One region of the Actinomadura sp. 3N508 genome, then DNA from elsewhere that is predicted to be linked to it. Evidence: riboswitches for the same ligand, from Rfam matches in the RefSeq annotation. Region 1 holds a riboswitch; each other region holds the start of a gene.
What was found. Region 1 has a riboswitch for cyclic di-AMP ahead of ACH34S_RS41550 (NlpC/P60 family protein). Riboswitches for the same ligand answer to the same signal wherever they lie in the genome.

Region 2: another riboswitch for cyclic di-AMP. It lies ahead of ACH34S_RS14865 (CHAP domain-containing protein); the one in region 1 lies ahead of ACH34S_RS41550 (NlpC/P60 family protein).
Region 3: another riboswitch for cyclic di-AMP. It lies ahead of ACH34S_RS26060 (glycoside hydrolase family 25 protein); the one in region 1 lies ahead of ACH34S_RS41550 (NlpC/P60 family protein).
Region 4: another riboswitch for cyclic di-AMP. It lies ahead of ACH34S_RS26405 (NlpC/P60 family protein); the one in region 1 lies ahead of ACH34S_RS41550 (NlpC/P60 family protein).

Annotation. Positions count from the first base shown of each region.
Region 1 covers NZ_JBIRAX010000024.1:14,045-21,628, forward strand. Annotated here, with positions in the region: gene ACH34S_RS41530 (hypothetical protein) at 1-1,064, shown strand, start outside; gene ACH34S_RS41535 (DUF4396 domain-containing protein) at 1,646-2,197, shown strand; gene ACH34S_RS41540 (BlaI/MecI/CopY family transcriptional regulator) at 2,243-2,638, shown strand; gene ACH34S_RS41545 (M56 family metallopeptidase) at 2,643-3,578, shown strand; cyclic di-AMP (ydaO/yuaA leader) riboswitch at 3,692-3,832, shown strand; gene ACH34S_RS41550 (NlpC/P60 family protein) at 3,836-4,879, shown strand; gene ACH34S_RS41555 (DUF6153 family protein) at 4,982-5,386, shown strand; gene ACH34S_RS41560 (DUF305 domain-containing protein) at 5,457-6,080, shown strand; gene ACH34S_RS41565 (transposase) at 6,687-7,058, opposite strand; partial or broken gene ACH34S_RS41570 (transposase) at 7,033-7,119, opposite strand; gene ACH34S_RS41575 (transposase) at 7,181-7,584, opposite strand, start outside.
Region 2 covers NZ_JBIRAX010000003.1:762,959-770,542, forward strand. Annotated here, with positions in the region: gene ACH34S_RS14855 (NYN domain-containing protein) at 1-511, shown strand, start outside; gene ACH34S_RS14860 (NlpC/P60 family protein) at 715-1,758, shown strand; cyclic di-AMP (ydaO/yuaA leader) riboswitch at 2,256-2,457, shown strand; cyclic di-AMP (ydaO/yuaA leader) riboswitch at 2,586-2,757, shown strand; gene ACH34S_RS14865 (CHAP domain-containing protein) at 2,767-3,588, shown strand; gene ACH34S_RS14870 (hypothetical protein) at 3,631-4,926, shown strand; gene ACH34S_RS14875 (M48 family metallopeptidase) at 4,923-6,263, shown strand; gene ACH34S_RS14880 (Ig-like domain-containing protein) at 6,283-7,512, opposite strand.
Region 3 covers NZ_JBIRAX010000007.1:373,014-380,597, forward strand. Annotated here, with positions in the region: partial or broken gene folP (dihydropteroate synthase) at 1-536, shown strand, start outside; gene lhgO (L-2-hydroxyglutarate oxidase) at 537-1,742, opposite strand; gene ACH34S_RS26055 (hypothetical protein) at 1,912-2,385, shown strand; gene ACH34S_RS26060 (glycoside hydrolase family 25 protein) at 2,490-3,236, opposite strand; cyclic di-AMP (ydaO/yuaA leader) riboswitch at 3,299-3,440, opposite strand; gene ACH34S_RS26065 (response regulator) at 3,554-4,183, opposite strand; gene ACH34S_RS26070 (sensor histidine kinase) at 4,186-5,331, opposite strand; gene ACH34S_RS26075 (hypothetical protein) at 5,434-5,619, shown strand; gene ACH34S_RS26080 (FadR/GntR family transcriptional regulator) at 5,705-6,451, shown strand; gene ACH34S_RS26085 (purine-cytosine permease family protein) at 6,626-7,584, shown strand, end outside.
Region 4 covers NZ_JBIRAX010000007.1:441,994-449,577, reverse strand. Annotated here, with positions in the region: gene katG (catalase/peroxidase HPI) at 1-9, shown strand, start outside; gene ACH34S_RS26420 (Fur family transcriptional regulator) at 95-526, opposite strand; gene ACH34S_RS26415 (multicopper oxidase domain-containing protein) at 745-4,518, opposite strand; gene ACH34S_RS26410 (DUF4360 domain-containing protein) at 5,004-5,660, shown strand; gene ACH34S_RS26405 (NlpC/P60 family protein) at 5,840-6,499, opposite strand; cyclic di-AMP (ydaO/yuaA leader) riboswitch at 6,507-6,649, opposite strand; gene ACH34S_RS26400 (hypothetical protein) at 7,207-7,584, opposite strand, start outside.

The DNA of each region.
Region 1 (7,584 bases):
GCGACGGTAAGGTCCGCCCCGACGGGGTCCTGCGTGTGGCCAGGGCCGGCCGGATCTGGACCGCGCTGATCGAGACCAAGACCGGCGGCAATCCCCTCAAGGCCGACCAGGTCGAGGCCTATCTGAGCGTGGCGGCCCGGCACGGCTACGAAACCGTGATCACGTTGTCCAACGACCTGGCCTTGGACAACGAGCATCCCTTGAAGGTCGACAAGCGGCTGTTGCGCAAGGTCGCTCTGCGCCACCTGTCCTGGGCCGAGGTCGCGCACGAGGCCGAGATGCTCTGCCTCCACGACGGCGCGGCAAACCCCGTTCACGCCTGGCTACTGAGCGAGCTACTGCATTACCTGCGTCAGGACAACGCCGACTGCCAGGGCTTCCGGGACATGGACGCCGCCTGGGTCCCGGTACGCAATGCCGTCACCAGGGGCACGCTGCGTCTGGGTGATCGGCGCGCGATGCAGGTGGCCGAGAGCTGGGAGAAACTGATCCGGCAACTGTGTCTGCGCCTGAGCGGTGAGACGGGCTTGGCCATCGCCCCCGTCCTCCGCAAACGACGCGACGGAGATGCCTCGGTGCGACGCCTGCAGACCGTGACCTCCCTGGTGGAGTCCGGTCGCATGAGTGCCGAAATCCGAATCCCCAACGCCGGCGGCCCGGTCCTCCTCGAAGCCGACCTGCGCACCGGGCAGATCGAAACCACGGTCGAAGTCCCCGCCGCAGCCCGCGCCCGTCCCCTGACCCGCGTCCAATGGCTGCTACGCCACCTCAACAACGCCCCGGCCGAACTCCGCATCGAAGCACTCGCCCCCAAACAAAAGACCGGCCCCTGCGACCTGCTGAAAAACCTCCTCACCGAGCCCGGCCTTCTCATCCCCGAGGACACGCCACAGATCGACACCTTTCGCCTGACCCTCGCGACCGGGCTGGGAACCAAACGCGGCACCGAAGAAGCCGGCTTCGTCCGCAGCATCGACACAGCCATGGACCGCTTTTACCAGGAAATACTCCAGGTCCTGAAACTCGAAGCTATGCCCGCTGGCGAGGCCAGGGGCGCCAGCTGAAATCTGGCCTCACCGCACCCGCGCGCACCAAATGATTTGCATATCAATTATCCCGAACTGCAACGTGTTCCCGCTCAAGGCCTCGTCTGCCTCGCCGTCCGATCACAAACGCAGGAGACTTTAAGATTGGCCAGTTCAGCGGGATGAGGGTCCTTTCGTCGCACTTTCGGGCTCCGAGTCATGATGTGAACCCGTCGAGGCGTGTGGCACCGAGGAGTCCTACCGTTCAGGTAACGCGTCCAGGGAGAAGACCTGCCGTGCTGTTCGGGATCGCGGGGGCCGCGCCGCCGCGGTACTGCTTGCGGCATGGGTCGGCACCTCCGCGTCGGCGCCCTCAACGAATGCCTCCGTTTGGCGACGCTAAGGCGCAACACGGCGTCGCGATCATCGCCGGGGCACTGACGAACCCGTCACCTGAGCTGGGACGTCCGTGCCTCGCGTGCGACGGGCACCACCGCATGATGAGTAGGGAAGTGATCTCAGTCTCGGGCGGTTCCCGCCGGTACCACGGGCGGGCGCGCAACCTCCTACAGCTTGTAGGGCATACTCCAGGCAATCAGACAAGCGGCTGGAGATCGGTGATGACCACCCAAGACAGACGCAAGGCGGATGAGAGCGGCATGCCTGGGGGCACTGCCTCGCACAGCGGGCATCACGGACACGATGCGGGGCATGCCTCTCACGGCCACGGCGGGTCGGTCTCCTGGACGATGGCGGCCCAGGCGACGTTGCATTGCCTGACCGGCTGTGCCATCGGTGAAGTGCTCGGCATGGTGATCGGGACAGCACTCGGTTGGTCGAATGTGGCGACGATCGCCCTTGCAGTCGTGCTGGCGTTCATGTTCGGTTACGCGTTGACGATGCGCGGTGTGCTGAGGGCCGGGCTCTCGCTGCGAGCCGCTTTCAAGGTCGCCTTGGCCGCCGACACGGTGTCGATCGCGGTCATGGAGGTGCTGGACAACGCAACGATGGTGATGATCCCTGGAGCCATGCACGCGGGCCCGGCGAGCGTGAAGTTCTGGGGCGCCTTGGCCATCGCGTTCCTCGTCGCGTTCGTCCTCACCACACCGCTGAACCGCTGGATGATCGGACGGGGCAAGGGGCACGCCGTCGTCCACCAGTACCACCATTGAGAGCGCCCCGGCCAGAAAGGCGGTCTCCGGCACAATGTCTGCGGAATGGAGGTGGGCTACGTGGCTGGATTGGGGGGATCGCTTGAGCGTTCCATCATGGACGTGCTCTGGGACGCGTCCGGTCCGCTGCGGGTTCGTGAGTTGCTGGCCAAGCTGAATGAGAACAGCGACAAGGCGCTCGCCTACAACACGGTCCAGACCGTCGCCGAGCGGCTGGCGCAGAAGGGACTGCTGCAGCGCACCCAGGACGGGCTGGCGTTCCGCTACTCCCCCACGCGCGCGCGGGAGGAGTACGCGGTCGAGCTGATGCTCGACGCGCTCATCGAGTCTCCCGACCACGGAAGCATCCTCGCCCGGTTCGCCGAGAGCGTCCCACCTGAGGACGCGCGTCACCTGCTGGAAGCCCTACGCCGCCGCACGGCCGACTCCGAGGACGGGTGACAGCGTGATCTATCTCGTGATCGGCCTGGTCTCCACCGCGGCCCTGCTGGGCTGCCTGGCGGGGCCGGTCCTCGCTCGGGTCGGGCGTCCCGCCGCGCACCCGGTGATCGCCATCGCCTGTTGGGTCGCGGCTTTGGCCGGGACGGTCATCGCCGGTGTCGGCGTCGTCGCGGCGGCTTTGCTGGCGCCGCCGGCGCCCGGTCATGGCGCCCTGGAGTGGTTGCGGGGCTGCCTTCCGCATCACCGGGACGAGGCGATCATCATGGCGGCGGCCGCCAGCCTGGTCCTGCTGGTGGCCTGCTGCGCCAGAGTGGCGCACGGTCTGCCCCGGGTCGGACGTGCGGTGCGTCACCGGCGCCGGCATCGGGAGATGCTCCGGCTCGTCGCCACCGAGCATGAGGGGCATGAGGACGTTCTCGTCCTGGACCACCCCGTTCCCGTGGCCTATTCGCTGCCTGCCAGGCGAAAGGCGATCGTGGTCAGCACCGGTGCGCAGGAACTCCTCAGCGCTGAGGAGTTCGACGCGGTCCTGGTGCATGAACGAGCCCACGTGCGCCAGCGTCATCACGCGCTGCTGCTCATGCTCGATCTCGTGCACGCCCTCCTGCCGTGGCCGCCCACCGTCCGGCGGGCGAAGAAGAACCTTCCGCTGCTGCTGGAGATGGCCGCCGATGATGCGGCGGCGCGGGCATGCGGCAGGCGGACGCTGGTCGACGCCCTGCACCGGCTCGCGGCGACACCGGGGGTAGCCGGCGCTCTCGGCGCCGCGGGCCCGTCGACGGGAGGGCTGGCGGAGCGCGTACTGCGGCTGGAGACCACCGAGGTGAGCAGACCGCGCCGGGCCGCCAAGGCCGCCGCTTCCGCCTTCGTCACGCTCGCCGTCGCCGCTCCCCTCGCCGCCGCGACCGCGACGATCGCGGAACTGTCCCACATCTGCTGAGACCGCTGGGGCGTTTTGTCGTCATCGACTACTTGGGTGGCGAATGAGGCCACTATCTCCTACGCTTCGTAGGAGGTCGTAGCGAGGCGTCCCCGCCGGGGACGGCGACGGCCGCGCCGAAACTCCCGGATCCACAGGGTCCGGGGAACCGGGGAACCGTTTCTCCACCTGGGGTGAATCCGCTCCCGCGAGCGGCAGGGCGACTCCGGCCCGAACCCGGCAGCTCACCCGGTAGGCGGTACAGGAGAGGACACCACATGCAGCGACGAGCTGCCGGACACCTGACGTCGGCCCGCCGCCGGGTCATCACGGGCACGGCCTGGACGGCGTCGATCGCCCTGTCCGCGAGCCTCCTCGCTCCCCCACCGGCCTCTGCCGAGCCGCAGCCGACCCGCAAAGAGCTGACCGAGCAGCAGAAGAAGCTCGCCGACGACGCGGAGAAGCTCAGCGAGCAGTACAACGGATTGCGCGTACGGCTGCAGCAGGCCCAGCGCGCCGCCAAGGTCTCCGAGGCCAACGCCGCGCGCCAGAAGAAGGCCCTCGACGAGGCCCGAGCCCACATCGTCAGGCTCGCCGCCGACAGCTACAAGAACGGTCCTGCGGACCCGGCGGTCGCATTCGCCTCCGCCGGTGACCCGCAGGCCGTCCTGGACAAGTCGGCCACCCTCAACTACTTCGCCCAGCGGGACAGCATCCGCCTCACCCAGCTGCTGCAGACGATGCAGGCCGCCGAACACGCCCGCAAGTCCGCCGAAGCCCGGACGAGGCAGGTCCGCGAACTCACCGACCAGGCCAAGAAGAAGCACAAGGAACTGCAGGCCAAACTGAAGAAGGTCGAAGCCAAGCTGGGCTTCGGCCCCGGCGCCCGCACAGGTGCGGGTCCGGCCGTGAACGTCGACCCGGGCGGCGCCTCGGCCAAGGCCATGGGCGCGGTCCGGGCCGCCTTGAGCCAGCGCGGCGTCCCGTACTCCTGGGGCGGCGGCAGCGCGTCGGGCCCCACCTACGGCACCGCGCAGGGCGCCAACATCAGGGGCTTCGACTGCTCAGGACTGACGCTCTACGCCTACGCCCAGGTCGGCATCAGCCTCCCCCACTACACCGGCAGCCAGTTCACCGCCGGCACCCGCGTCTCGCAGAGCCAGCTCAGGCCCGGCGACCTGGTCTTCTTCCACAGCGACCTGCACCACATGGGCCTGTACATCGGCGGCGGCAAGATGGTGCACGCCCCGCAGACCGGCGACGTCGTCAAGATCAGCTCGATCTCCGGCCGCCCCTTCGCCGGTGGCGTCCGCGTCGCCTGATCACGTCTGATGCGGCCGATGACCCGAAGAGCGCGTGACCGGCCCGACTTCGGAGCAGGAGTGGGGCGGTTGAAGCGGTCACCGGAGCGCTGCCGACGAGCCTTGAAGCTGCCGGTCGGTCTGCTCCTGCTCCTCTGTGTGCTGGCGATGCACGGCTTCCAAGCGTCGCCGAGCCCGCGCGAGATGGCCGGAGTCGCACTGGCGGCGACGAGCCCCGTTCACGACGCGACGATGAGCGCGGCTGAGAATGCCGTGCCGTCCGCGGCGAAGGCCGTCCATCAGCCCTCGGGTAGAGATCATCCAGGTGGTCAGCACCAGGAACATCCGGGCGGTCAGGTCTGCCTTGCGATGCTGGTCCTGATCTCGTTCTTCGGAGCGATCGTCGCGCTGCTTCTGCGCGGGCCGGTGACCGTGGCCCGGCGTCTCCTGATCAGGGTCCGGATCCCGCTGGTGGGCCGGCCGCCACCGAGACCGTTCCTGCACCGGTTGAGCGTGTTGAGGCTGTGACAGGCCATCGGCGCCTTCATGGCACCCAGTTCCCTGACGTCACAGACTTCGACACGGAAGGTTCTCCATCATGAAGCGCGCTTTCGCGCTCGTCGCCGTCCCGGCGCTGACCATCAGCCTGGCCGCCTGCGGCGACAACGGCTCCGGCGACGGCAAGGACCCGATGGCCGGTCACTCGATGCCGACCAGCGCGTCGCCGTCCGCCAGTGAAGGCTCGCGGGGTCGGCACAACGAGCAGGACGTCATGTTCGCCCAGATGATGATCCCGCATCACCGCCAGGCGATCGAGATGGCCGATCTCGCCGTCACCCGCGCCGCGTCCCCCAAGGTGAAGTCCCTCGCCGCGGACATCAAGAAGGCCCAGGACCCGGAGATCAAGCAGCTGTCCGCCTGGCTGACCGGCTGGAGATCGTCCGTGCCCGCGCCCGGGACAGGCGGGACGGGCCACATGGGCCACGGCGGCATGGACGGCATGATGACCGACCAGGAGATGAAGGATCTGCAAGGCGCCCAAGGCGCGGCCTTCGACAAGACGTTCCTGGAAATGATGATCAAGCATCACCAGGGTGCCGTCACGATGGCTAAGGCCGAGCAGTCCTCCGGGCGGTTCCCGGCGGCCATGAAGTTGGCCGGGGACATCGTGTCCACCCAGACCGCCGAGATCACCAAGATGCAGAACCTGCTCAAGCAGTAGGTACCTCGCGCAGCAGCTCATGAACGGGCGAGGCCGCCGCGCCTCGCCCGTTCCGTCTGCGGTACTCGTTGGATGGGCAGGCGCGGAACAAAGGGTCTTCAGGCATTTCGCCTGGTCCGCGTCGTTCTCCGGCAGGCTGGGATCGGGCCGACGGTGCGCCGCCCGTGCGGACATCCGGCGAGTGACCTGACAAGCAAGATTCGAGCCGGTCCGCCCCAGGAAGAGTCACTAGGCGTGTTGCTCGACGTCGATCTCCGCGCGGAGGCCCCGCGGATTGACCCGCTGAACGCCGTGCTGGCCGCTCTGTTCGTCCTGCCTTTCTGGTCGGATGGCTGGCCGGTGCGCTCGTGCGGGCCGCGTGGGCGGTGCTGAGCACGACATGGGCGACGCCGACCGTCGGGTTCCGGAGCGCGCGGGGTGCTGGCGGGAACGAGCCCGGCTGATGGACCTGGTCGAGCAGGTCGCTGAATTTCTCAAGCGGTTCAGATCGTGACGTACGTCTTGTTTGACCTCAGCTCGAAGAATCGGCCGATCCGACTCCAAAGCCAGCCGCACGGCCCGCTCCCGGAGCTCCTGAGGGTACTTACGTGGTGCTGCCATCGACGGTCATTCTCCTCCCTGCCAGCCAAGATCATGACTGGCTTGAAGGACGTCATCGAACCCGGGGCACCTCAGTCCTCCCGGGCCCGTCCGTGCGCGGCGGCGTTCGTCGCTTTGCATGACGCGCCAGATGTGGTCGGTCAGGCGGCGTTTGGCTTCCTTGGGGGTCTTGCCTTCCGCGATCTTGCGGTCGTAGTAGGCGCGGCCAGCGGTGTGGCGCATGCGGATCTGGATGACGGCGATGGTGTGCAGCACGGCGTTGAGCTGCCGGTCTCCGCTGCAGGAGAGCCGGTGGCGGGCTCTGCCGGCGCTGGCGATCTCGATCGGTGCGGTGCCGCAGTAGCTGGCGAAGGCGGCAGGGGGTGGGGAAGCGGCCAGCGCGTCCGGTGCGTGCGATCAGCCGGGCGGCCATCACTGGCCCGATCCCGGGCGTGTCCATCAGCGTGCTGCCCGCCTTGGTGACGGCCTGCTGGAGCAGTTGAGCGTTGGCGGCCAGTTGCTCATCCAGCCGGTGGATGTCGGCTGCCAGGTCCTTGGCCAGTTGCTTGCGGACGTGCTCGACCGGCCCGGCTGCCGCACGGCGCGCTGCAGAGCCGCCGCCGAGTCGACAGCTGGGCGGGCGCACCACCGGGCAGCAGGCCCCGCAGCAACGTGTGCAGCTGGTTGACCGCACGCACCCGGGTCTGGGTGAGGTTGACGCGCCGTTCGTCCAGCAGCGCCAGCGCCGTGGTGTGGTCTTCGGCGTCCACCGGGCAGGCGTCACCCTGGGTGGCCGCGCTCGTCGCCGCCGCTGCGGCATCGATCTGGTCGTTCTTGCGGCCTCCGCCGCGGGAGAGCTGCCGCGCTCGCGCGGTCGCGGTGGGCGGCACGTCCAGGACCTCTTCCCCGCGGGCCAGCAACCACT
Region 2 (7,584 bases), on a different contig from region 1:
GCCGTCCACGATCGAGCGTCCGGCGGACGCGGTCGGCGCGCTGGAGCCCGACCGGCAGGCGCACCGCGCGCTGCCGGGCCGGGCGCTGTCCGACAGCGACCCGCAGCTGCTGGACCGGCTGCTGACGCTGCCGCGCGTGCATCTCGTCGTGGACGGCTACAACGTCACCAAGACCGGGTACGGGGAGCTGCCGCTGTCGGACCAGCGCACCCGGCTGCTGTCGGGGCTCGGCGGGCTCGCCGCGCAGACCCGCGCCGAGGTGACGTGCGTGTTCGACGGCGCGGAGCTGGACGCGCCGGTCGCGATCTCGGCGCCGCGCGGCGTCCGGGTGCTGTTCAGCCGGCCGGGGCAGACCGCGGACGAGCTGATCGGCGAGCTGGTGCGGGCGGAGCCGCAGGGCCGCGCGGTCGTGGTGGTCTCCTCCGACCGGGAGGTGGCGGACGCGGCGCGGCGCGCGAACGCCCGGCCGTGCCCGTCCACGCTGCTGCTCCGGCGGCTCGGCCGGTCGTGAGCCAGACCGGCTCGTGAAGCGGCGGGCCATAAGGTGGCCATAAAGTCCTAATAAGGGAAGTCTCGCCCTCAGTGAGTCGCAAGTCACAGTAGGTGGACAATGTCCAAGGATGTCGATCAAAGAGTGACGTATCGGTTGTGACGGTTGTTGACCCTCGCTAATGTCGTCCGCTGACGTCGTGGACGAGAGGGGCGATACCGACCGTGGCCAAAGAACTCATCGGGGCACCGGAACAGCGGCGTGACCGTAGAGGCGGCTCGGCGATCAGCGGCATCTCCCGTCGCCTGGCGGCTATCACCTGCCTGGCCGTGACCGCCACCCTCGCATCTCCGCTGGTGGCCCCGGCCGCCGCCGACCCCAGGCCGACCAGGGCCCAGGCGGAGAAGAAGCTGACCCAGCTCAACGAGGAGATGGACAAGAAGGTCGAGCAGTACAACCAGAACCGCGAGAAGCTCAAGATCGCCAAGAAGAAGCTGGACGCCGCGACGAAGGCGAGCAAGCGCGAGGAGACGACCTTCGAGCAGCAGCGCTCCAAGATCGCCCAGATGGCGGCGGACGCGTACAAGAACGGCGAGTCGACGGACGTCACCGGCTTCGTCGGCAGCAGCGACCCGCAGGCCGTCCTCGACCAGGCGGCGGTCTTCTCGCACCTGTCGCAGGACCGCGCCTCCCAGCTCACCCAGTTCCTCGCCACCGCGCAGCGGCTGCGCCGCGAGCAGGCCGTGGCCAAGTCCGCCTACGACGAGGTGAAGTCCAAGTCGGACGAGCTGCAGAAGCAGAAGAAGGAACTGGACCAGAAGGTCAAGAAGCAGGAGGCGCTGGTCAGGCGGCTCGGCGGCGGCACGTCCTCCGGCGGCGGTGGCGGCGGTCGCAGCTACAACGGCCCCGCCAGCGGCTCGGCACGCGCGGCGCTCCAGTTCGCCTACGCCCAGATCGGCAAGCCGTACCAGTACGGCGCCGAGGGCCCCGGCACCTACGACTGCTCCGGCCTGACCATGAAGGCATGGGGGGCGGCGGGCGTCAGCATCACCCGCACCACCAACTCCCAGTACGCCGCCACCAGGCGGGTGGACAAGAGCGACCTGCAGCCCGGCGACCTGGTGTTCTTCAGCGGTCTCGGCCATGTCGGCATCTACGCGGGCAACGGGAAGATGGTCCACGCCCCGAGCACGGGCAAGAACGTCCAGGAAGTGAGCATCACCTCGGGCTACTACCTGAGCAACTACTACGGCGCCGGGCGTCCCTGACGTCCCGCTCCGCCCGCCGCTCGCGCGGCCGGACGGACCGTCTTCACCAACGGACCAGGCTTTGACCTGGTCCGTTGTTGATTTTGTGGGGGTTTGCCTTCTGTTGGGGCTTTGGTACCTTGTCACCACTCGCGGCGCCCTCCAGACGCCGTGGCCCCCGCGACGCCCACCAGGTGCCGCGGCCCGCGCGGCGCATTCCTCCGCCGCGTGACGGGCGGCGCGAGCCACGCGCCTCTCCCCTCCCGGCGGCGCGCTCCACGCGTCGCCCGCGGCACCGCGACGGTGCCGCGACGGTCTCACGCAGACCTCGCCCGACCCCAGCCGACGTGCGCACGCCCGCAGCGTGCATGGCGCTGAGAGCGCTGCCGCGGCGGCCCCGAGGGTCAGGCGCCGGACGGTCCCGGTGACGGGCCGCCGTCCGCACACAACATCAGGCGCCGCTCTTTCGCACGCGGGAGACAGGTCCCGCGCACGGGCCCCATATCGCCCCCAGGATCGCAGCGGCAGCGCCGAATCCGCCGACGCGCGGAACCGGGGACCCATAACCGCCGGAGTCCAGGGACCGTCCCTGGACGGCAATTCCCGGCGCCCGGGGTGAATCGGTGCGCCCTCCCGGAACGATCCGGTGAGAGCCCGCCGTAGGGCCACTTCCTCGCCCGAACCCGTCAGCTAACCCGGTAGGCGTCCGGAAGAGACGAAGGAGTGAAACCCGCAGCGTTACCTGGGCGTGGTCGCCCTCGTGCGACCACGCCCACCTCATCCCTGTGCGCTTCGCGCGGGCGATCCGCCCGCCGGAGTATCCCCATCCGACCGGCGCGCCCGCCCCCGGGCCGCCATCGCCGAGTCCGCGGACCGCCCTGCGCATGCGCGGCGGGACGCGGAGCCGGGGACCCACCTGTGTCCTTTCGGGGTGAATCGGCCTGCCCGCGTGCGGGCCGTAGGGCGGCTTCCACGCCCGAACCCGTCAGCTAACCCGGTAGGCGGCATGGAAGTCGAGGAGATCCCCCCGTGCCAGGCATCAACCGCAAGAAGACCCCGGGCAGGCACCGCAAGCCCAGCACCCGGACCATCACATGGCGGGCGACCGGCGGCGTCGTCGTCGGCGCCGCCGTCCTCGGCACCGCCGCGGCCACCGCGCACGCGTCGGTATTGCCGTTCGGGCCGCTGCCCGCCACGAACACGTCCTCCGAGATGGCGGCCACCGGGAAGGACGCGCGCGTGACCGCGTCCAAGGACCACAAGAAGGACGAGCCGAACCGCAGGAACAGCACCAGGAAGAACGCGACCGCCAAGGGCGGCGGTGCACCGGCGAAGCCGGCCGGAAAGGCGGCCGCGAAATCGCGGCCCACCGCCGCGGAGGCCATCAGGCTCGCCAGGTCGCAGGTGGGGATCGCGGAGAACGGCGGCGGCGAGACCAAGTTCCAGAAGTGGTACATGGGTACGTCCCGCGCGCAGGAGACGCTCGCACGCGACGGCGGCTCCCTCGGCGGCTACGGCGACGCGAACTGGTGCGACATGTTCATCTCCTGGATCGGCGAGCAGATCGGCTTCACCGACCAGATCGGCAGCGACGCCTGGACCGTCGCCCACGCCCGCTGGTTCCAGGCCAACGGCCGCTGGGGCACCGAGCCCAGGCCCGGCGCGATCGTCTTCTTCGCGTGGGACGGCCGCAAGTCCAGCGGCGCCATCCGGCACGTCGGCATGGTGATCAAGAAGGTCGACGACGACACGATCGAGGCCGTCGAGGGCAACACCGGCAACGCGGTCCGGATCAAGCAGCGCTCGAGCAGCGACATCGTCGGCTACGGATACCCCGACTACAAGTCGTGACGCCCGGCTCGCCGCCCCCGCGCCCTGCATAGGATCGCGCGCATGGAAGACGGCTCCGGCGCGGACGACGCCCCCGGCGGCCCCGGCGGCCCCGTCACGCGGCGCAGGGCATTGGCCCTCGGCGTGGGCGGGGCCGGGGTGCTTCTCGGCGGCGTCACGGGCCTCCTCGCCACTCGCTCCGGCCGCGAAGAGACGCCCCCGAGCCACGAGACCAGAGCAATGGGCCGGTACGAGGCCGGTGACGCGGCGGCCGTCCTCGGCAACCGCGCGCGGGCCGTGAAGTCCGGTGACCGGACGGCCTTCCTCGCGACGGTAGGCTCCGCGCCCGCCGCGTTCCAGGCCGCCCAGTCCCGCCTCTACGACAACCTCCGCAAGCTCCCCCTGCACGGTTGGCGCGAACAGGTCGTGACCGTCCAGGCCGCGGACGCGGAGAGCGGCGCCACGGTCGTCCGCGTCAATGTGCGCTACAGGCTGCGCGGTTTCGACCGAGGCGACGTGGTCCGCACCGGGTACCTGGCCCTGGCCCAGCGCTCCGGCACCTGGACGATCGTCGGCGACGGCTCGTCCCACGGTTTCCACGACGACGCCGAGATCTGGGCCGGCGGCCCCCTGTCGGTCGTCGGGGGCCGCGCGAGCCTCGTCATCGGGGACGCCACCGGCCTCGGCGAGATCGCGAGACGCCTGGACGAGGCAGTGCCGGTCGTCAGCGACGTCGCGGGCACGGGATGGGCGCGGCGGGCCGTCGCGCTCGTGCCCGCCGGCGCCGCCCTCGCGTCCGCGCTCGCCGGTCCCGGGCAGCGCCTCGACGAGATCGCCGCGCTCGCGACCATCGTCCCGCCCGCCGGCGGGGGCCGGGGTCCGGGCGGCGACCGCGTCATCGTCTCCCCCGGCACCTTCGGCCGACTGAACGACGTCGGGCGCGACGTCGTCCTCACCCACGAGCTGACGCACGTCGCGACCGGCGCCGCCCGCGACCGCAGGACGCCGGGGTGGCTCGTCGAGGGCTTCGCCGACTATGTCGCCTATCGCGGGTCGAAGATCGGGGTCCGGGCCGCGGCGGGCGAGCTGCGCCGCGAGGTGGCGGCGGGGCGGATCCCGTCCGCGCTGCCCGCCTCGGGCGCGTTCGCCGGCGGCTCGGCGCGCCTCAGCCAGGCCTACCAGGAGGCCTGGCTCGCCTGCCGGATGATCGCCGACCGGTACGGTGAGGCGACGCTCGTGCGGCTCTACCGGACCGCCGGGCGCGTCCCGGAGGCCACCGCGCTGCGGGAGGTGCTGGGTCTCACCCGGGCGGGCTTCACCGCCCGATGGCGCGACTACCTGAAGAAGGAGCTCACGTGAGGGAGCGAACGGCCGGCGGAATGCGGACGCCGCGGATCGCCGCCGCCGTCGCCGCCGGGGTGCTGTTCGCCGCCGTCGCGGCCGTCCTCGCCCTGACGACGCCCTGGAACCCGCTGCCCGGCACCGTGCCCGGCGGGCGCGTGGAACGCGATCCGGCGCTCGACTTCTCCCCGTCCGAGATCGCCCGGTCCAGGGCGTTCGACTCGGCCCTCACCCCGCCCGCCTACACGGGCCTCCTCGCCGGCCTGCTCCTGATCTTCGCGCTGGGCTTCACGCCGCTCGGCGCGCGGTTCATCGGCTGGGTCACCGCCCGCACCCGCCGCCGATTCCTCCGGATCGTCCTCGCGACCCTGGCGCTGACGGCGCTGCTGCGCGCCGCCGGGCTGCCGTTCGACATCTGGAGCGAGTCGGTGCTGCGCCGGTACGGGCTGTCGACGCAGTCCTGGCCCGCGTGGCTCACGGACCAGCTCAAGTCCCTCGCCGTCACCTGGGTCATCTACACGATCGCGCTGCTGCTCCTGTACGCGGTCGTGCGTCGCTTCCCGCGCTACTGGTGGACGGGCGCCGCCACGGGCGGCTTCCTCCTCGTCGTCCTGGTGTCGTTCATCTACCCGATCGCCGTCGAGCCGGTGTTCAACAAGTTCCACTCGCTGCGGCAGGGGCCGCTGCGCACCGAGCTGCTGGCGATGGCCGAGCGGGACGGCGTGCCCGTCGAGGACGTGCTCGTCGCCGACGCGTCCCGCCGGACGACGTCGCTGAACGCCTACGTCTCCGGGTTCGGGTCGACGCGCCGCATTGTCCTGTACGACACGCTGCTGAGGTCGCCGCCCGCCCGGGTCAAGTCGATCGTCGCGCACGAGCTCGGCCACGCCAAGCGCGACGACGTCCTGTACGGGACGCTCGTGGGCGCGCTCGGCATCGCCGGGGCGATCTGCCTGCTGTACCTCCTGATGACCTCCCCGCGGCTCCTGCGCCGGGCCGGGGTCGCCCCCACCGGCCCGCCCGAGGACCGCTCGGGCGGGGCGGCGGATCCGCGGTCGATCGCGCTGGTCCTCGCGCTGGTGGCGGCCGGGACGCAGCTCGGCGCCCCGGCCCAGAACCTCGTCAGCCGCCGGATCGAGGCCCGCGCGGACGCGCACGCGCTGAACCTCACCCGCGACCCGGCGACGTTCGTGTCGATGCAGCACGAGCTGTCGGTGCGCAACATCTCCGACCTGAACCCCGACGCGATGGAGTACCTGCTCTGGCTGACGCACCCGCCGGGCCCCGACCGGATCGCCATGGCCCGCACCTGGGCGCGACTGCATCACGTCCCAGAGCCGCCTCCGCTGCGCTAGCCCAGCGGCCGGGCCCGGGTCAGTCGCTCTCGGCGCGCGGCTTGTCCGGACGCTGCGCGCCCTGCTGCTGTGCCGAAAGCGTCGCGGCGTCCGCGCGCGGCGCCGTCGTCACCGACCGCTGCAGCGCGCTGCCCTTCACCCACTCGTTCCAGTTCATCTGCCAGAAGCCCCAGCCGTTGTCCGGTTCGAGCTCCCGGTCCGAGCCGGTCACCGTCACCACGTCGCCGCGCTGGGCTAGGCCGTAGAACCACTTCGCGTTGGACGGGCTGATGTTGATGCAGCCGTGGCTGACGTTCGCGCTGCCCTGGCTGCCGACCGACCACGGCGCGCTGTGCACGTACTCGCCGCTCTCGGAGATCCGCACGGACTTGTACACGGTGAGGCTGTAACCGCCGGGGCTTCCGGGGCTGACCCCCATCCAGTCGGACGTCATGACGGTGGGGTCTTCCTTGGCCATCGTCAGGTGGACGCCGTTGGTGGTCGTGTACTTCTCCGTTCCGCCCCTGCCCATGCTGGTCGGGATGGTGCGGACCTTCTTGCCGTTGACCTTCACCACCATCTTGTGGCTGTCCTCGCCCGCCGTGGAGATGTGCGAGTCGCCGACCTTGAAGTCGACGGCATAGTTCTTGCCGCCGTACACGTCCCCGCCGGTGCGGACACCGCTCAGGTGGGCCTGGAAGCTCACCTTGGTCTGGGCGGGCCAGTACTGCCTGGTCCGGAAGACGACCTCCTGGTCGCCGAACCAGTGCCAGGCGCCCTCGACGGTCTTGTCGGCGCGCACCTCCAGCGCCTGCTCGACCGCCTTCCTGTCCTGCACCGGCCGCTCGAACTGCATGATGATCGGGATGCCGACGCCGACCGTCTCCTGGTCGTAGGGCGCCTCGATCGTCACCTTGTTCGTCTTCGCGACCTTGGCGGTGGTGAAGCGGCTGCTGACCGTCTCGGTCCTGCCGTCCTCGCCGACCGCCGTCGCGCCGACCGTGTACGTCGCGCCCGGTTCGAGCGTCCAGCGCGACCGCCATCGCGTCCGGTCGGCGTTCAGGTCGCCCTCCACCTGCCCGCGGCCGGACGTCACGGTCACGTTCGCGATGCTGCCGCGGTACGCCTGGACGGCGATGGGGCTGTCCGGCCTGAGCTGCCCCCCGCCGCCCGCCGGCGACACCGTGAGCTCCACGGCGTCCCGGCCGTCCGCCTCGCCGCCGCCCGTGCACGCCGCGGCGCCCGCGACCATGCCGGCGCCGATGAGCACGGCCGCCGTCCGCCGCCCCCGGTCTCCCGGTCCTGAGCCACCCACCCGCATGTGGTCCCCCCGGTCGTCCTA
Region 3 (7,584 bases), on a different contig from region 1:
TCCAGCGCTTCGCGATCGAGCACGGGGCCGCCTACCTGAACGACATCCAGGGCTTTCCCAGTGCCGACCTCTACCCCGCGCTGGCCGGCTCCGAGTGCACGCTCGTCGTCATGCACTCGATCCAGCGCCAGGGTCCGGCCACGATCGTGAAGACCGACCCGGCCGAGGTCTGGACGGGCATCGACCGCTTCTTCGACCGGCGCCTCACCGAGCTGCGGGCCGCGGGCGTCCCGTCCGAACGGCTCGTCATCGACCCCGGGCTCGGCTTCTTCCTGGGCAGCAACGCCGAGTCCTCGGTCGCCGTGCTGGCCCGGATCCGGCGGCTCAGGGAGCGTTTCGGCCTCCCGGTCCTGGTGTCGCCGTCGCGCAAGTCGTTCCTGCGGGCGCTCACCGGGCGCGACATCGCCGGAGTCGGCCCGGCCACCCTCGCCGCCGAGATCTTCGCCGCCGCGCAGGGGATCGACTACATCCGGACCCACGACGTGGAGGCGCTGCACGACGCCCTCACGGTGCTGCACGCCCTGACCACCGAAGCGTCAACGGGGAGTCTTTCCTTCGATGATGTCGAGGATGTGTTCGGCGATGGCCATGGACGAGGTCGCGGCGGGTGAGGGGGCGTTGCGCACGGCGGTCACCCGGCCGAGCCGGTGGACGCGGAAGTCGTCCACCAGGCTCCCGTCGGGGTCGAGCGCCTGGGCCCGCACCCCGGCCCCGGCACGGACGACGTCGCCCGCGCCGACCTCCGGCACGTACCGCCGCGCCGCCTTCATGTAGGCGCGCTTGGACACCGAGCCGTGCATCTCGTGGATACCGGTGCGCCAGTGCCGCCGCGCCATCCGCCAGGTGCCGGGCCACCCGGCGATGCCGCGCAGGTCGCGCAGCGACACGTCCGCGCGGCGGTACCCCTCACGGGCCAGCGCCAGGACCGCGTTGGGCCCCACCTCGACCTCGCCCGACACTCTCCGGGTGAAGTGCACGCCGAGGAACGGATAGCGCGGGTCGGGGACGGGATAGATGAGGCCGCGGACCAGATGCGCCTTCTCCGGGACGACGGTCATGTACTCGCCCCGGAACGGGATGATCCGCGGCCCGGGGACATCGCCGGCGAGGCCGGAGACGACGTCGGAGTGGACGCCCGCGCAGACGATCAGGTGGTCCACCCGCACGGTCTGCTCGGCGGACGCGACCTCCAGCCCGGCACCGGCGGGCCTGATCGCGGTGACGGGAAAGGAGAACCGGATCTCGCCGCCCGCGCCCGTGATGTCGCCGGCGAACGACTCCGCGATGCGCGTGTAGTCGGTGATCGCGGTGTGCGGGGAGTGCAGCGCCGCCAGGCCCGCCGCGTGCGGTTCGATCTCGCGGATGCCCGCCGCGTCCAGGCGCCGCATGCCGGGGACGGCGTTCACGCCGGCGCGGGCTTCGAGGTCGTCCAGGCGGGCGAGGTCCGCCTCGTCGACGGCGACGACGAGCTTGCCGCACTCGTCGTAGGGGAGCCGCCGCTCCGCGCAGTACTCGCGCAGCATGGCCTTGCCGCGCGTGCACAGTTCCGCTTTGAGGCTGCCGGGCCTGTAGTAGATGCCCGCGTGGACGACCCCGGAGTTGTGGCCGGTCTGGTGAACGGCGACGCGGTCCTCTTTCTCCAGCACGACCACGCGCGTCCCCGGGCGGCGCGCGGCGATCTCCCGGCCGAGCGCCAGCCCGATGATGCCCGCCCCGACGATGCCGGTGATCTCGTCAGCCATACGTCCATCCTGACGTGCGGCCTCCGGCCACCGGACGCGGTGGGTGCCGTCCCGCCAGACGGGGATGCGTGTCCCGGCGGGCAGCCGCGGCGGGATTCCGGGTGCGTAAACGACGGCGGTCGAGATGCCAAGGGACGCGTCGGGCGCCGGAACAGGGTTGGATCCTAGGGTGATCACCGGATACGACACCGTGCTCGTCTGCGCGCAATCCCCGTCCCGCGCCGTGCGACGCTTCCTGGACCGGCTGCACCGGGACCGGCCGGACCTGCGCGTCGCGGTCGAGCCGGGGGACGACCCGTCCTTCCGCCCCTGGGGCGCGGGCCGCGAGATCCCCACCGGCCGGGCCGAAGTGCTCGTCGCCGAGGACGAGGAGATGATCCAGAGGTGGGACGAGGACGGCTACCACCTGTCCCCCACCGGCACCGGCCCATTGATGATCAGCTTCGAGCCCTGCCGGGTACCACGGCTCAGGGCCCGGGTCCTGGAGAATCCGTACGGCGACAACGGCCTGGGATTCGCCCCCCACGAGGTCACGCTCGTCGGCACGGACCTCTTCCTGGTCACGATCGTCACCCCGGACGCCGACAGCGCCTACTCGACATCGGTCATCGACCGCCTGGCCGAATGCCTGACGGGGCTCTAGCCGGGGGAATGGTTGACACGGCTCTTTGGGCCGTGACGCCCTGCCGGAAATGGCGATGCGGGCGGCGGCGGTTCTTCGCCACCGCCCGCATCGGGCCTCAGAGGTCAGGCGGCCTTGTAGCCGAGCTGGCGGAGCTGGTCGGCGGACAGGCGGGACACGTTGTGGTCGTGGTCGGTGGCCGCGTACTGGTGGATGGTCCACTGCTTCCACGGCGAAGGCGCGCTGACCTTGCCGGGAGACCGTCCATAGTGCGCGACCCACAGCGGGTATTCGCCGAGGCCCTTGCCGTGCTCCTCCGCGAAGGAACGGGAACTGTAGAACATCGGCTTGACGCCGGTCTTCTGCTCGACGCGTTCCAGCCAGCGTTTGGCCCAGTCGTTCACCTCGCGCGTCGAGCGGCCGTCCGTGGTCTCCAGGTCGAGGATGAGCAGGTCGCCCTTCGCCAGCCCGGCGGACGTCACCACCCGGAGATAGTGATCGGCCTCCCGGACGGGATCGTTCTGCGGACGCCCGTAATGGTAGGCACCCCTGACCAGGCTGTTCTGCTTGATCTGGGTCCAGTTGCGGGTGAAGGTCGTGTCCTTGTGCGCGGTGCCCTCGGTGGCCTTAGCGATACCGAAACCGGGCTTCTGCCGGCTCCAGTCGAATCCCTTGTCGTGGTGCGAGACGTCCACCCCATAAGGGCGGGCGCCGGCCGCGGGCGGCGCCTCTGCCTTCGCCTCGGGCGGGGCCGCCTTCTCGATGACGGGTGCGGCGGCGGTCCCCGCCGTGGTGCCGGTCTCGGGCGCGTCCGCGGTCCCTGCGGTGACGGCCAGGGGAGTGATCACCCCGGCGGCGAGCACCGAACCCATCAGCAGCATTCTGCGGCGGCCGCGCGTTCTCATCGTTTTCTGGATGCCCGTTCGCACCGGCGTCCACCTCTCCTTTTCCGCCTGCCGGGTTAGCTGACGGGTTCGGGCCAGGAGACGGCCCTACCGCTGGCGGACCAGCGGATTCACCCCTAACGAACCTGGGTCCCCGGCTTCCCTTTTTCGGGAATTCGGCGTCCGGCCGGATTTCGGCCGGTGCAGCGGACACTAAGCACGGGAAATGGGTGGCGGCAAACGAGAACGGCGAAATCAACCGATGGGTTGATACGGGCATCGACCCATCGGTTGGCGGGCCCGGGTCAGCCGGGGAGGCGGATGAGGCGCCGCTCGACGGCCACGGTGACGGCGGCCGTGCGGGTGTCGACGCCGAGCTTGGCGAAGATGTGCACCAGGTGCGTCTTGACGGTGGCCTCGCTGATGAACAGGCGGCGCGCGATCCGCTGGTTGGACAGGCCCTCGGCCAGCAGTTCGAGGATCTCGATCTCGCGGGGGCTGAGGGACGGGGCGGGCTCGCGCATCCGGTCCATCAGCCGGGACGCGATCCCCGGCGACAGCGCCGTCTCGCCGCGCGCGGCCGTGCGGATGCCGCGGAACAGCTCGTCCGGCGGGCCCGCCTTGAGCAGGTAGCCCGCCGCGCCGACCGCGATCGCGCGGGAGATGTCGGCGTCGGAGTCGTAGGTGGTGAGGACGAGGACACGCGGCGGGTCCGGCAGCGCGAGGATGCGGCGGGTCGCCTCGACGCCGTCGATGCCCGCGCCGAGCTGCAGGTCCATCAGGACGAGGTCGGTCGGGACGGCCCCGGCCAGCCGGACCGCCTCCTCGCCGTCCGCCGCCTCCGCGACCACCTCTAGGTCCGGCTCGCCGCCGAGCAGGGCGCGCAGCCCGGCCCGGACGACGGGATGGTCGTCCACGATCGTCACCCGGACCACGGTCACTCCCCGTGCTCCCGTTCACGGGGGACCGTGGCGGCGATGACCGTCCCGGCGCCCGGGGCGCTCTCGACCGCGAGGGAGCCGCCGACCTCGGCGAGCCGGTCCCGCATGGCGCGGAGCCCGTACCCGCGTCCCCTGGCGGACGCGGCCGCCCCGGGGTCGAACCCGGTGCCGTCGTCGGCGACGTCCAGGGACACGGCGTCGTCGAGAAAGGTCAGCGTGATCATGATCGTGGCCGCGTCCGCGTGCTCGCGCGCGTTGGCGACGGCGCCCTGCGCGACGCGGAGCAGCACGGCCTGCACCTCGACGTCCACCGGGTACTCGTCCCCCTCCGTCCGGAACCGTACCCGCGGGCCCGCCTCCGGCCCGGCCCCGGCCAGCTCGCCGAGCGCCGCGAGCAGGGACCCGGACGCCAGCGCGGGCGGGGCCAGCGCCCAGACGAAATGGCGCGCCTCGTCAAGGTTCGCGGCGGCGGCGTCGGCGGCCTGCCGCAGATGGCGGCGGGCGTCCGCCGGCGAGGTGTCCCACTGCCGGTCGGCCGCCTGGAGCAGGATCTCCATGCTGGCCAGGCCCTGCGCGAGCGTGTCGTGGATCTCGCGGGACAGCCGTTCGCGCTCCTCCAGGACGCCCGCCGCGCGCTGCGTGTCGGCCAGCTCGCCGCGGGTGCGGACGAGCTCGCCGACGAGCCGCTGCAGCTCCAGGAAGATGACGGCGGCCATCGCGGCGACCGCGATCGGGGCGAGCACCAGGCTCGGGTCCACGCGGTCCGCGAGGTAGAGGCCCGCGAAGATCACCGCACCGGTGATCACCACGACGGCGGCGATGGCGGCGCGCGGCGACAGCAGCCGCAGCGCGGCGAAGAACAGCGGGACCGCGCACCAGGCGAAGCTCGGGGCGGCGCCGACCAGCGCCAGCCAGCACGCGACCACGGCGCCCAGCCAGGCGAGGCGCCCGTGGCGGCCGAGCGCGTCCCAGAAGGCGACGCCGAGCGCGTAACCGGCGCCGAGCACCCCCGTGAGCGTGAGCACCAGCGGCGTGGCGCCGTCCAGCCCGTGCCCGGCCACGAACCGGGACGCGGACGCGGCCAGCAGCAGGAAGAACCCGGCGTGCATCGCCAGCCGGATCCGGCCTTCGGTCCTGGTCACGTCCCCTGTCTCCCCGTCCCGCATCGGCGCAAGCCTCGCCCGCCCCGGCGGGCCGCGCATCAGCCGATCGATTGATCCGGCCGCGCCGCCTACGTGCGGGAAGTGCTGCGGACGACGTCCATCAAGGTCGACCACGTGAACGACCTCGGCTGGACCGCGCTGCTGGAGGCGATCATCCTCGGCGACGGCGGCCCGAACCACCAGCAGGTGGTCGCCCACCTGCTGGACGCGGGCGCCGGCCAGGGCCTGTCTCGAAGTTGGCCGGGACTTGGAAATGCAGTGGCCTGACATGTCACATGTGCTGGTATGCTGCTTTCGCCGCCAGTGACGCATGTCCGTAGGTCGCGGCGCGCCCAGCGGAGGAGCGAAGGTCATGACCGCCAAGTACGAGGCGTCCCCCGGCATGGGCGGGTTCACCGCGGTCGAGCGTACGAGCCCGACCCAGCAGGTGCGCGAGCAGCTGCTGGGGGCGATCGAGCGCGGCGACATCCCGGCCGGGGCCATGCTGCCCTCCGAGCGGGTGCTGTGCGACACGTTCGGCGTCAGCCGGGTCAGCGTGCGCGAGGCGCTCGCCGGCCTGGAGGCGATGAAGATCATCGAGATCCGGCACGGGCGGGGCGCGTTCGTCCGCAAGAGCATCAACGAGCAGTACGCCGAGCCGTTCGCCAAGTACCTGGAGCTGCACCGCGACGAGCTCATCGAGCTGAACAAGGTCCGCGGCGCCCTCGACGAGCTGGCCGCGGCCGAGGTCGCCGAGCACGCGACCGACGAGGGCCTGGCCGAGATCGAGCGGGCCCAGGAGGTCTTCCAGGCTGCGGCCGCGCAGGACAAGCCGAACCTCGCCGAGGTGTCGCGGCTGGACGTGGAGTTCCACCTGTCCATCGCGCGGGCCACCGGCGGCGAGCTGCTGCCGCGGCTGCTCGGCGAGCTCAACGACGTCATGACCGAGTCCCGTCCCGCGACGTTCTCGCGCGAGGGCCAGCTCACCCGCTCCATCCGCGACCACCAGGCCATCGTGACCGCGCTGAAGAGCCGGGACGCGGCCCGGGCGCGCAAGGCCATGCAGAAGCACATGCTGGCGATCCGCGAGTGGTACGAGGACCTTCCCGGCAAGGGCTGAGCCCTTCCGCCAGCCCCCTTTCACCGGCCGGTGCGCGGCACCGGCCGGTTTCGGCATTCCCGGCATCGACCCTAAAGTCGCAGGTGAACGGCGTGCCGTGGGCATTGTCACCCGCAACCCACATAGGTAAGGTCAGCACATGTATTACATGTGACCAGGGGCGGGAGCGGGGAGATGACGGACTCACAACACGTCGAAGACGCACTTGCCAAGAGGTACCGCCAGCCGAAACGGGTCGAGCAGTTCGGGGCCGAGGTGGTCCCGGACGAGCTGCGGACCGTCCGCTGGTGGGACATCTTCGCCATGGTCCTGAACTTCGTCGTCAACCCCGGCACCATCGTGATCAGCGGTGCGCTGATCGCCGCCGGGATGTCGCTGTGGGAGGCGACCCTCACCGGCTTCCTCAGCATCGTGGTCGGCTTCAGCGCCTACCTGGTCGCCGCCACCGTCGGCGTCGACTACGGCATCCCCGGCCTGGTGAGCATGCGCGCGGTGTTCGGGACGCGCGGCGCCGCCGTCACCTCGGTGCTGCGCGCGGTGTCCAGCGTGTACTGGTTCGCGTTCCAGACCGTCGCGGGCGGCATCGGGATCGCGGCGGTGCTGCGCTCCCTGCTCGACCGGGAGATCTCCCAGTCGCTGATCATCGTCTGCTTCGCCGTCTTCCAGATCCTGGTGGCGACGGTCGGGTACGGCTCGCTGAAGGCGCTGTCCCGGGTCGCGTTCGTTTTGAAGATCGCGTTCTCCGTGGTCATCGTCATCATGCTGATGACCTATCCCAAGGAGAGCTTCCACGCCGACGCGGTGTTCTCCTTCGCCGGGACCGGCCACGGCAAGGTCGCGCTGATCGCGCTGTGGACCACCAGCATGGCCGCCGCGTGGTTCTCCAACTTCACCGACGCGGCCGACTTCTGCCGCTACTCGCGCACCCGCGTCGACATGTGGATCGGCACGTTCCTGGCGGCGGTCGTCGGCCAGCTGATCTGCTCGTTCCTGGGCGGGTACGCCGTCGCGGCCGTGCAGGGCGACAGCGACAACGCCTTCGACGTGATCGTGACCGCCACCCAGGGCGCGGTCTGGCTGCTCCTGCTGATCCTCGTCTACATCGTCCTGGACAACTGGACGATCAACGTCCA
Region 4 (7,584 bases), on a different contig from region 1:
CTGCGCTGATCAGCTGACGAGCGGCGTCAGGGCCGGCCGGCGGCTCGCCGGCCGGCCCTGACGTTCGTTTCAGGGTCGGCCGGGTTCTGCGTGGTCAGCCGGTCTTGGGGCGGCAGGCCGGGCAGAGGCCCCAGAACGTGATGTCGGCCTCGTCGATCAGGTAGCCGGCGTCGTCGACCGGGTCGAGGCAGGGCGGGTGGCCGACGGCGCAGTCGACGTCCTTGACGGCGCCGCAGTCGCGGCACACCAGGTGGTGGTGGTTGTCGCCGACGCGTCCCTCGAACCGGGCCGGGCTTCCGGCGGGCTCGATGCGGCGCACCAGCCCGGCGGCGGTGAGCGCGTGCAGCGCCTCGTAGACGGCCTGCAGCGAGATGTGGCCGACCCGGTCGCGCACTCCAGACGCGAGGGCCTCGACACCCAGGTGGTCGCCCGCCCGGACGGTCTCCAGCAGCGCGACGCGCGCGGCCGTCACCCGCAGGCCGACGCCGCGGAGTTCCTCGGCGGTGGTCAGGGGGGATGCGGTCATGCGCCGTACCTACCCTCGCGGACGCGGAAGACTTCTGACAGCGAACGACACAAGTGTAAACGGACATTCGGTGAACGCCGCGCTCCCGATCCGGGGGTGTGGGCGAGCCCCGGATCGGGAGGCGGGGCCGGCCGGCGGCCGGGGAGGACCGCCGGCCGGCGGGCACGGCGAGCGGATCGCCGCCAACGGCGGGGATCGCGCGACCCGGCGGGCGGGCGTCAGCGGACGCGGATCAGGCCCCACAGGCCCTCGGTCAGGGTCCAGCGGAACACGCCCGTCCGGTAGGCGTAGTCCCCGGGTTCCCCTGCCCTGAACGTCAGGGAGCGGAGCGTCCCGTTGGTCAGGCCGCCGATCGCGCCCATCCGCGGCGTGTCGAGGTGCTCCTCCATGGGCCACGTCACGCCGTGGATCTGGAAGGAGTGGTTGCGCGGCTTGTCCGCCCCCACCGCCAGATGGACCTGGACGAGGTCGCCCGGACGGCACCGCAGGATCGGAGTACCGGGCTCGTCCAGCGCCAGGGACGGGCGGTGCGGGAACAGATGAGCGCTCCGGTAGTTGAACGCCTTCTGGCCCGCGTCCTCCGGCTCGTCCTCCAGGTCGGTCACCGGCTGGGTGGGGTCGCCGTGGTGGTACTGGCGCACCCCGTCCTGGAGGATCAGGACCAGCTCGTGGACGTCCTCGGCGCCGGGACGGCGGATCACCGCCTGAGCGCCCGTCCAGGCCCCGTGCGCCGGGGTGGCGTCGGACGGCTCCACCACGAGGGCGCCCACCAGGCCGCGGTGGCGGTGGGTGCGCAGGTCGGCGCGGTCCTCCAGGAGGACCACGCCGGGCGTGTCGGCGTACCAGCGGTAGGTGACGTCGCCGCCCGGCTTGACCGTGCCGTCGCCGTTGTGGCCGGCGAACGCGCCGTCGCTGTCGCGGACGTCGTAGCGCAGCGGCCCGACAGGGTGCAGCGACACCCGCGCCGACACCTCCCGGTCGGCCGGGTCGTCCAATGCCGGGAGCGGCGGGTCGTAGGGCGTCGGCTCCGGCGGGGCGTCCACCTCGTTCGAGAGCGTCAGCTCCACCCACTCCCCGGCCCGGCAGCGCAGCACGAGCGGCTCGCCCTCCGGTGCGCCGTCGACCGCGTAGACCAGGCCGAACGGGTCGCTGCGCCGGTCGCTGTAGTGGATCTCGCGGGCGAGCGCCCGCACCCGGTAGCGGCGGACCTCGCGCGCGTCGAACGGCGGCGGCCCCTCGTCGGTGAACGCGTCCGGCAGCGGCGGGAGATCGTCCCGCACCTCCTCGTGGAGGCGGAACAGGCCCCAGCAGCCGAGCCACGTGTCGTCGATGGCCGAGAACGCCCACATGTGGTCGCCCGCGCTGTGCGTCGGGTCGATGTGCAGGCTGAACGCCTCGGAGATGCCGAGGGTCTGCTGCGAGCGCAGCGGCGAGCGCGGATCGTCGCGCCAGGCGTGCCAGCGCATGCCGTGCACGGTGAACCCGTGCTGCTCCTCGTGCGACCCCTGGTAGAGGCGGACGCGGAGCCGCTCGCCCGGATAGGCGTGCAGCAGCGGCGTCTGCGGGTCGCCGTGCACGTCGCTGGAGAACCAGTCGGCCGGGTCGCCGGGCCGCTCGTGCAGCGGCTCGCACCGGTACCCGACGGCCATGGTGCCCTGGTCGTCGAGGGCGCCGGGGAAGGCGGGCGGGTTGATCGGCTCGCCCTTCTCCCCGGCGCCGTGCTTGATCAGCGGGACGAAGTCGGCGACCGGGATCACCTGCTCGCGGAACGCGGTCCCGTCCGGCAGCTTCACCACGGCCTGGGCCGCGTTGCGGACCTCCCGGCCGTGGTCGCGCGGGTCGACCCAGACGGCGCCCTCCGGTTCGGCGATCATGGAGCCGAACAGGCCGTGCCGCTGCCGCTCGTTGGCGAGCAGGTGGTCGTGGAAGAAGACGACGCCGAACTCCTCGTCGCAGTACCACCGGTACATCCAGGAGCGGTAGCGCTCGTGGTCCTCCGGACCGGCGTCGGCGGTGGTCGTCCCGGACAGGTAGTTCCAGCCGACGCTGGCGCCGTCCGACACCAGCGGGTCGAACTTCACCAGGTGGACGTGCAGCCCGCATTCCGGCTGGAACGGCAGGACGGCGTCGAACGCGGTCTCCTCGTGGCAGCCCGGGGGGAGCGCGTTGGTCAGGGTGAACTCGACGACCTCGCCCTTGCGGGCGCGGATCGCGATCGGCTCGATCTTCCGGGTGCCCTTGGCGAGCTCCTTCCGGAAGTTCTCGACCCCGCCCGCGGCGTCGACCTCCTCCTTCAGGGCGAAGAAGACGCCGCGATGGTCATGCCAGGTCTCCTTGTGCCCGCCGCCGTCGCCGTCGTGGCCCGCGCCTTCGCCGTCGTGGCCGCCTCCGTGGTCGCGGCTCTCGAAGTAGTGGATCGTGCCCTGCATGACGACGAGGTGGTAGCGGCGGACGGGCGCGTCCGGGTCCAGGGTGATCTTGGTGAACGCCTCGCCCGGCTGCGGGTCGGGGACGAACGCCGCCCGCTCCAGCGCGGACGGCTCCCGTCCCATGCCCTCCGGCATCGAGGGGGTGCGCGGCGGGCGGGGCGACTTCTGCGGGAACGTTCCCTCGATGAACGCCGGGAAGCCCGGACGCTCGGCGGTGGCGGCGGGCGGCGCCGGGCGTCCCGGGAGCGGGCGGAGCGGCGCGATGGGCGTGCCGTCCGGGTAGCGTCCGGCGCCGTCCTGGAGGACGTCGAAGACCCGCCACATCCCCCACATGCCGGAGTGGAAATGCGGATAGAGGTGGCAGTGGAAGATGATGTCGCCGGTCGCCGCCTGCACCGAGCCCGCGCCGCCGATCGGCTCGATCGTGAACGCCTGCTGCGGGCTGATCGTGACGGAGTCGATGATGGGCGACTCGCCGTGCCCGGGGACGGCCCGCCACTGGTGCAGGTGGAGGTGGAAGACGTGCGTCTCCTTCACCCCGGCATGGACCAGCCTGATCTTCGACGGGTCGCCGCCGTAGGCGCGGAAGATCGGCGTGTCCGGGTCGCCGAACAGCCAGGAGCTGTGGTGCTGCTCCTCGCCGACGATCGCGTCCCGCGCCGGGTCGATCTCGCCCGCCTCGAGCATCCGCTCGTAGGCGAGCGACCGCCAGCCCATCGGCTCGGTGCGGTAGCTCATGAGCATCATCGAGGCGGCGTGCTCGTTCTGTACGGATTCGTCCCCGTGGCCACCGCCGTTGCCGTGGCCGCCGCCGTGGCCGTCGTGGTCGGGGAACAGCACGGGCGCGAGCCGCTCGCCGCCCGCCGCGGGCGCGTGCGTGTGCGGGCGCGGCCGGTCGCACTCGTAGAGCGGGTGCGGCGGCAGGACGGGATTGTCGTTGGGCGACTCGTCCTGCATGAACAGCGCGTACTCGCGGAAGCTCTCCTGCCCCGGGACGTGGACGTCGGCGTACAGGCCGTCCAGTAGCGGGTCGCCGGTGACCGGGTCGGTCCAGGTGGCGCCCTCGGGCTCGACGATCAGCGCGCCGAACAGCCCGTGCGACTGGGAGCCGTGCTCGCCGCCGCGGAGGTCGGCGAGGTCGCCGAAGAAGAACACGCCCTCGTGGACGGCGTCCCACTCGTAGACGATCGAGCCGCCCGGCGCGACGGCCGAGTCCGGGTTCCGGCCGACGGCGCCCCCGTCGGCGGCCATGACCCGGTGCCCGACGCCCTTGGCGTGGATCCCGGCCCGCTGCCGCAGCTCGTTGCGGAACCGGACGACGACCCGCTCGCCGACGCGCGCCCGCAGCACCAGCGGGCGGACGAGCGGATGCGGGTCGGGAAGCAGTTCCGGGTGCTCCAGCGGGTCGGGGAAGGGCGTCGGAAAACTGTCCCTGACCTTGTTGAGCTCGGTCTCGTGCTCGGCTAGCGTGAAGATCATTCCGTTGCGGTCGTGGTCGCCGTGCGCGTCGAAGACGATGGGAACGTGCAGCGCGACGACGTCGTACACCCTCTTCACGGGCATCTGTGAATTCCCCCTGAAACTCCCGTTGTCTCGGCGGCCGCCGGCCCTCTGCCGGCGGCGGCCATCGGCCTGCGCGGGGTGTGCGGGGTTTGCGAGCTGCGCGGGGCGTGCGGGGTTTGCGGGGTCCACTGCGCGGGATGCGCGAGGTGCTGACAGGTATGACGAACTGGGCAGTCAAGATGTTCCGCCCCAATCTGGTCAGCGTCCATCCAGTGCGCGCGGCGGCTCTCGGCGAGTGCCGAAAACGCGGTAAGGCCCGGCCTTAAAGGGCTTAGAAAACGCAATGTTAATTGTTAATAAGACGCAAAGGCAAAGTGTTGACCAAGTCAGCGCGACCCGAATACCCTCTCGGATGATTCTCCAGACCGAGAGAATCGCCATTGACGTGTTGACGTCAAAGTCACCGCAAATCCGCTGGTAAAACCACCGGCGCGATGCGTGTGCGGCGAAGGCGTCGACCACGAACCCCCTGAGAGATCCGACCCATGAAGAACGCCACACGTACGGCGATCGCGGTGGGCGCTGCCCTGCTCCTCCCCATGCTGGCGACCGCCACCACCGCCTCCGCCTCCATCGATCCCCCCGCCTCCGACGCCGCTCCGGTGCCCAGCAAGGTCACCATCGGCGTCGAGACCATCAACGGCTCCGGCTGCCCCGCCGGCACCACGAAGGTCACCCCCTCGCACGGCAACACCGCCTTCACCGTCACCTACGAGAAGTACGTGGCCTGGGCGGGCGACAACGCGCCGTCGACGGATTTCCGGAAGAACTGTCAGCTCAGCGTGCAGGTCGACGCGCCGGAGGGCTACACCTACGCGGTCGTCGGGATCGAGTCCCGCGGCTATGCCCACCTCGAGGCCGGGGCCACCGCGATCCGCCGCACGAACTACTACTTCCAGGGCAACTCTGAGTCGCAGACCGTCACGCACACGCTCAAGGGCCCGTTCGACGACGACTGGAAGTTCGCCGACAAGACCGACTCCCAGGGCCGGGTCTACAAGCCCTGCGGCAAGGACCGCAACCTGAACATCAACACCGAACTGCGGGTGGACAAGGGCGACTCGACCAAGTCCAGTTTCATCGCAATGGAATCCGCGCGCGGGAACTCCGTCTACCACCTCGTGTGGAAACGCTGCGACTGATACCCGGCGGACCGAAAAGGCGAGCCTGATCGGATGGTCGCCATCTGATCACGCAACGTCGCCGAATTCGGACAGATCATGAACCGGAGGGGGAGGCGCCCGCGCCTCCCCCTCCGGCCGCCTTGACTCGCGCATGCGAACGCCCGGCCGAGGGGTACCCGGCCGGGCGTTGCCTTGCGTTATGTGAGTTTCTTCGGGCGGTAGGCCTTGTACTCGCTGCCGGAGTCAAGGCCGTAGTCGCGCTCCCGGTAGTCGGTGCCGTACCGGCCCCGCTGCTCGTACGCCCAGTAGGACGTGCGCTCCTTGTTCGACCACTTCTCGAAGATGACGACGTGGCGCGTGGTGTTGGTGCCCTGGGCGTCCATGACGAGGTCGCCCTTCTTCAGCTCGTCCATGGTGATGCGCTCGGTGTACTCGGACGAGGTGAGGCCCTGGGTGTTGGGGCCCGGCTTCTCCAGCCCCAGCGTCATCGAGACGAAGCCGGAGCAGTCGGCGCGGTACCCGTTGTGGCTGCGGAGCTGGCTGTAGCGCACCCGGTCGCCCGTGCCCGGGTTCCAGGTCTTGGCCCGCTCGATCACCTGGGACCGGGCGTCCAGCGTGGTGGACTTCTTGGCGTCGGCCTTCTTGCGGGACGCTTCCGGCGCGCCCTTCTGCTGGCCGGGGAGGACTCCGACGGCGGCGACCTGGTCGCCGGCGCGCGCGCCGGAGCCCGGGTCGGAGTCGGACCCGATCGACGCCTGCGCGGTGCCCGCGACCACGCCGAAGAAGGCGAGGCCGAACAGCGCGCCGGTGGCACGGGGTCCTAGGGGAAAGCGGTTCTTGGAGTGCTTGCCTGTCAAGGGGTCTCCTTGGCTTCCAGGACGCCTACCGGGTTAGCTGACGGGTTCGGACGTGGAAGTCGTCCTTCGACCTGGGGGCAGGCCGATTCACCCCAGTGCAAGATGTGGGTCCCCGGCTCCGCGCGACGGCGGACTCGGCGTTGCCGCTGCGATCCTGAGGGCATGACGGCCCATCCGCGGGACCCTTGTGTCCCGCGTGCGAAAGAGCGGCGCTGATGGTGCGGCGCCCCAGGAGGGGGCGCAGCTCTGCGAACCGGTCCTGGTTTCGCTCAGCGCCCGCACGTCGGCGTGCGCATGGCCGGGCTGAGGAACGGGGTCTCGGGGAGACCGCACGGCAGGACCGTCACGAGACGACGCGTGGGTCGCGCCGCCGCCACCCCCGTCCGGCGACGCCGTCCGGGGGACCGTGTCCGGACGGACACGGTGCGGCAAAACGCCTGGCGGGCGCCTTGATGAGCGACAAGCTACTCCGTACCCCAATAGAAGGCAAACCCGGACAAAATCAACAACACCCCAGCTCAGCCCCCACCTCAGCCACGGCTGCGGGTCGTGCGGCCGGAGGCGCCCCGCGCCGGAGGTCGCACGACCCGACGACGCGGGCGACCGGAGCGACGCCGCACACGCCCGTCACGGGCACGGCAGACCGCAGGGGCGGCATGAGGATCGCCTGCGTCGCGACGGGGGTTCTAGGGGGTCGCCCCCCTGGGCTAACAGGGCGGGGCTAGGGCGGTGATGCCGCGGGCTTGTGCCACTGCGTTTGCGGCCCATGCGCCTGACTGCGGGCCCGGAGGGAAGTGGGTCGTGTGGTGGAAGCCGGGGCCGGTGACGGAGACGGTCACGAAGCCCAGGTAGCGGCGCTCCTTCATCAGCAGGAAGAGCAGGCCCAGCAGGCAGAACCAGGCGAAGACGATCGCCAGGACGATGGCCACCACCGGGATTCCCTCGGTCACCTGGGTGGAGTCCTGGATGGTCCAGGTGGCGCCGTGCAGCGGGTAACTCCCGTACGGGAGGATGACGTGCGTGCCCGTCAGCGAGATATCGCCGATTTGCAGCAGGACGGGGTCGGCTCCGCCGTGTGGAATCGG